Regions from separate parts of the Agarivorans sediminis genome, predicted to be linked through region 2. Evidence: predicted binding sites of a transcription regulator. Region 2 holds the regulator's gene; the other holds the start of a gene.
What was found. The regulator ArgR, encoded in region 2, controls arginine synthesis, uptake and breakdown. The targets are predictions, from matches to a motif close to ANTGAATANNTATTCANT.
Positions count from the first base shown of each region.

Region 1: the regulator ArgR is predicted to act here: its motif matches at 1,366-1,383, upstream of M0C34_RS02490 (aspartate aminotransferase family protein).

Region 1 is NZ_CP096670.1:527,510-529,918, reverse strand. It holds gene M0C34_RS02490 (aspartate aminotransferase family protein) at 1-1,147, opposite strand, end outside; gene M0C34_RS02485 (anthranilate synthase component II) at 1,438-2,022, opposite strand; gene M0C34_RS02480 (cation efflux transmembrane domain-containing protein) at 2,130-2,409, opposite strand, start outside.
Region 2 is NZ_CP096670.1:3,732,898-3,735,306, forward strand. It holds gene mdh (malate dehydrogenase) at 1-189, opposite strand, end outside; gene M0C34_RS16975 (transporter substrate-binding domain-containing protein) at 374-1,018, opposite strand; gene argR (transcriptional regulator ArgR) at 1,268-1,735, shown strand; gene M0C34_RS16985 (ABC transporter ATP-binding protein) at 1,760-2,409, opposite strand, start outside.

The DNA.
Region 1 (2,409 bases), 1.4 Mb from region 2:
GTGGGACAATTAAAGAAGGAGTAAAGCGAATCACGTTAGTCCCCGCTACTAATACCATTAGGCCTTCGGTCGCAGCCGCCACTAAAAAATCTCGTGCTCGCCCTTGGTATTGCTCGTTAAGCACAGCGCCTAACAACAAGCCCTTACCACGAACTTCTGAAAATATCTGATACTTGTCGTTAATCGCATTCAGCGCGTCTCTAAACCACTGTTCACGCTGTTTTACGCCACTGAGCACTTCTGCAGTATTAACAATATCAAAAGCGGTTTCTGCCACCGCACAAGCCAAGGGATTACCACCGTAAGTGCTACCATGAGTGCCTACCTTCATTGATGCAGCTATCTCAGTTGTGGTTAGCATTGCGCCAATCGGAAAACCGCCGCCAAGCGCCTTAGCAGAGGTGACAATGTCTGGTGTAATGCCTAAACCCATATAAGCGTATAACTCGCCGGTACGGCCCACTCCGGTTTGCACTTCATCAAAAATAAGTAAGGCATTGTGTTTATCACATAACTCACGCACTTTTTGAGCAAAGGCCAAGTCTGGGCTAATCACCCCGCCCTCACCTTGCAACGGCTCCATCATTACCGCACAGGTTTTATCATCAATGATCGCTTCTAGAGCAGCCAAATCGTTATAAGGTATGTGCTCTATATCGCCAGGCTTAGGACCAAAACCATCAGAGTAAGTTGATTGGCCGCCAACCGTCACGGTGAAGAAGGTGCGACCATGGAAACCTTGCTCGAAGGCTACAATTTTGGTTTTATCGCTTGCGCTATGTTCTATGGCAAAGCGACGCGCTAACTTGAGTGCGGCTTCGTTGGCTTCAGCGCCTGAGTTACAGAAGAACACTTTCTCAGCAAAGGTGTTATCAACTAGTTTTTTGGCTAAGCGTAAAGCAGGCTCGTTGGTAAGAACGTTACTTAAGTGCCACAAGGTTTGGCCCTGCTCGGTCAGGCTTCTGACAAGGGCAGGATGACAATGTCCTAAACAACTTACGGCAATACCACCCGCGAAGTCGATATACTCTTTGCCTTCTTGATCCCACAGGCGTGAGCCGTCTCCCTTCACCGGAATAATTGCGGAAGGAGCATAGTTAGGTACCATAACTTCATCAAATAGCGCTCGAGTAACAGCGTGTGACATGTAGCGTTCTCCTTTTAGCTTCTAGCCATTCCTTTAATCAAGGCCAGAAAAGTTAATAGTTTGTAAACAGTTCGGCGATTATGGCAAATATCGAGAGTGATGTCTGAGCATAAGGCCAATACGCCATATAAAATATGGTCATTTTTACGCAGATTCAGTGCATAGTTCTAACGCAAAAAACCAAGCAAATAACCTGAAGGGCTAATAGTTGATTTACATAAGCATAAGTATGCACATCTTATTCATTCAATATAATCATTAGATAATGACTATATATACTGGAAATAATTCTAAATTTTAGAATCAACAAAGTTAGCTAATAGCTGTAAACCTTGCTGAGTTAAGATGCTTTCAGGGTGGAATTGTACCGCATGAATGGGTAAAGACTTATGTTTTAAACCCATTATTTCGTGATTATCCCCCTTGTTATCATGACTCCAAGCCGTGACCTCTAAACAATCTGGTAAGCTATCAGTTTGTACCACCAAAGAGTGGTAACGCGTCACCATCATTGGGTTATTCAAGCCTATGAATACCGATTGTTGTTGATGATACACAGGACGCACCTTGCCATGCATTGGCTGTGCTGCCCGCACCACCTGCGCACCAAAGTGCTGCGCAATACACTGATGCCCCAGACATACACCTAAAATAGGCAACTTACCAGCAAACTCAGCAATCACTTCTAAAGAGATGCCCGCTTCATTCGGTGAGCATGGGCCAGGAGATATCACTAAATGACTAGGGGCCATTTGCTTGATTTGTTGAAGAGTAATGTGATCGTTACGACGAACTTCAACCTCTATATTTAGCTCAGAAAAGTACTGATAAAGGTTATAAGTAAATGAGTCGTAATTATCGATTATGAGTAACATATAGCCCTAATGTCTAGCAAAAGTGCGGCGCTGAGAAAGTCGCTATCTTAGCTGATTTTTAAGCGCCGACACAGCGACATTTATCCGACCGTTTAACTTTATTCAGGTTAGCTGGTGTGCCCTGTTCTGCAGGCTTCAATAAATACAATTTCGCTGTAATTGTTGTCGTAGTATTGGTTAGCTATAGCTCGTAGCTGCTTACGCTGCGCCACCATATCAGCCACGGCCAATTGCGGTTGTTGGCAAACCAGCTCTATTGTGACCCAAAAACGCCGGCCGGTTTTCATAACCAAGACTTCCCCTAAGCTAAATCCTGCGAGCAGAGGTTGCTGGCTTAAGGCTTTCTTAAAGGGCACTGTGTGTTCAGCATCAGGAGCACTAAGTAAT
Region 2 (2,409 bases):
TGGGTCTTCGCCTGCAAATCCTTTTATAGCCACCTGGGTAGGTATGTGGCTCAAATCAACAGCAACACCAGGTGTAACTGGGGCGATGTCATAAAGCGAAAGTTCAGAACCAGCAGGTAACTGGGTTTTTAATAGTAATGAAAGGGCTTGGCCAATTCCGCCAGCGGCACCTAATACGGCAACTTTCATCCAACTTCTCCATGCTTTTTTGTAATTGTAGAGGGGATGTCTTTACAGACAGCAAACACGATAGCCGAATCCACATCAAAATACAATTTAGCAACATTTTTAAAGCAACTATAAAACAGAAAAAGCCTGCCTTAATCACACTTTAACAATCTCACTTAAGACCTTGGTCTAACAGTGTTTGTCACTAGAAAAAGGATTGGTATATGGTTTGGTAGTTACCATTATTTTTTAACACTTTAAGCGCATGGTTGATTTGCTTCAGCAGATCGACACTTTGCTGTGATACAGCCATACCCAAACCACTCGCGGGGTAGCTTTCTTCTGTTTGAATGACAAATTGCGGGTGCTGGGCTAACCAATAGTGAGCGGCGGCAGAATCTAAAAATACCGCATCGATTTTTGCTTGCTGCAAATCGTTTAAAGCTAACTGGTAGCTGGGGTAAGCAATGGATAAAAACGCGGGCCGCTGGCTACGTAAAAAGCGTTGAAAACTCGAACCGCTTTGCACCGCTACCGCCGCTCCCTCGGTGACATTAACACCTGCAGTGCTTAAGTAAACAGCGGTATTAACAAAATACGCATCGCTAAAACTCACCGTCTGTTTACGCTGTTCGGTGATATCTAAAGCAGAGATGGCTACATCGTAATGCCCTGCAGCAATACTGCTTAGCAGACTGTCAAAGGGTTGGTGATAAAATTCACATTGGCGATTAATCTGCTGACAAATCGCCTTCGCCAATTCAATATCGAAACCGACAATGCTCTTATGTTCATCAAATGATTCAAAAGGCGGATAAGAGGCTTCAGTGACCACGCGTAGCGGTTGCACTGCCGCGTAACTAAGCTGAACGAAAAAAAGCGGAACAAATAATAGCGATTTTAAGCACATAATCATTTACACATGATAGCGAGTAGCCCCTATCTTAATGCAGCTTTAGCTATGCAAACAACTAATAGATAAAACTCACGCTCCAATAGTGTGTTTAGCTATGCATTTATATGCACAAAACTAGAATAAAGTTGATATAGCATAAAAAGTTGGAGACAATAAACGCGGACTTATAAGCTCGGACCTCCGATGAAGTATAGCGACAAACAAGAACAATTAGTAAAAGCCTTTAAATCACTATTAAAAGAAGAGCGATTTGGCTCACAAGCCGAAATTGTAACGGCCCTACAAGATCAGGGTTATGAAAATATAAACCAGTCAAAAGTCTCACGAATGCTGAGTAAGTTTGGCGCGGTCCGCACCCGTAATGCCAAAATGGAAATGGTTTATTGCTTACCCGCTGAACTAGGGGTTCCGACGGTTTCTAGTCAGCTAAAGATTTTAGTCCTAGAAATGGACTTTAATGATGCTTTAATCGTTATTCATACCAGCCCCGGCGCCGCCCAACTTATTGCTAGGCTGCTTGACTCTTTAGGTAAGGCTGAGGGCATATTAGGTACCATTGCCGGCGACGATACCATTTTTATCACCCCGACTCGCCAAGTTGATATCGCCAGCGTATTTCAATCAGTGAAAGACCTATTTGAAATAGGGTAAACGGTTTGAAGTTTTCCTCAAAAGCTAGCTTTTGGGGAAAATAAACGCCGCATCTTTTTCTACTGACAACCACACTTTTGTACCAGACATCGCTTGCCAGTGATCCCGCATTCGCGCATGAACAACTCGCTCAGGCATCGTGGCCAACTGCAATCTAAAATGAGTTTCATTGCCCATTGCATGTACCGATATTACAGTGGCTTCAACAAGTTCACTGTTCTCCAATTGATGTACCACTACATCCTTAGCACGAATAATCACTTCTACCGGATGATCGTCAGCAATATGCTTAACCGTAATCTCACCCAAAGGTGTCATTACGCTGCCTGCTTTAACCTTCGCCACAAAACGATTACTGGGGCCAAATAAAGCGGCAACAAAAGCATTTTCCGGATGCAAATAAATATCTTGCGGGCAGGCATTTTGCACAATACGCCCTTGCTCCATAACAACAATGCGATCAGCAATGAACATTGCTTCAAGGGGATCGTGAGTCACCATTACCGCTGGAGTATTGCTTTTTTTAAGAATATCTAGGGTTTCTTCTCTAACCTGTTGGCGCAAATGTTCGTCTAGCGCTGAAAATGGCTCGTCTAACAACATGGTATTAGGTTCTGGTGCTAACGCGCGAAGTAATGCTACACGTTGTTGTTGACCGCCAGATAAGGTGTGCG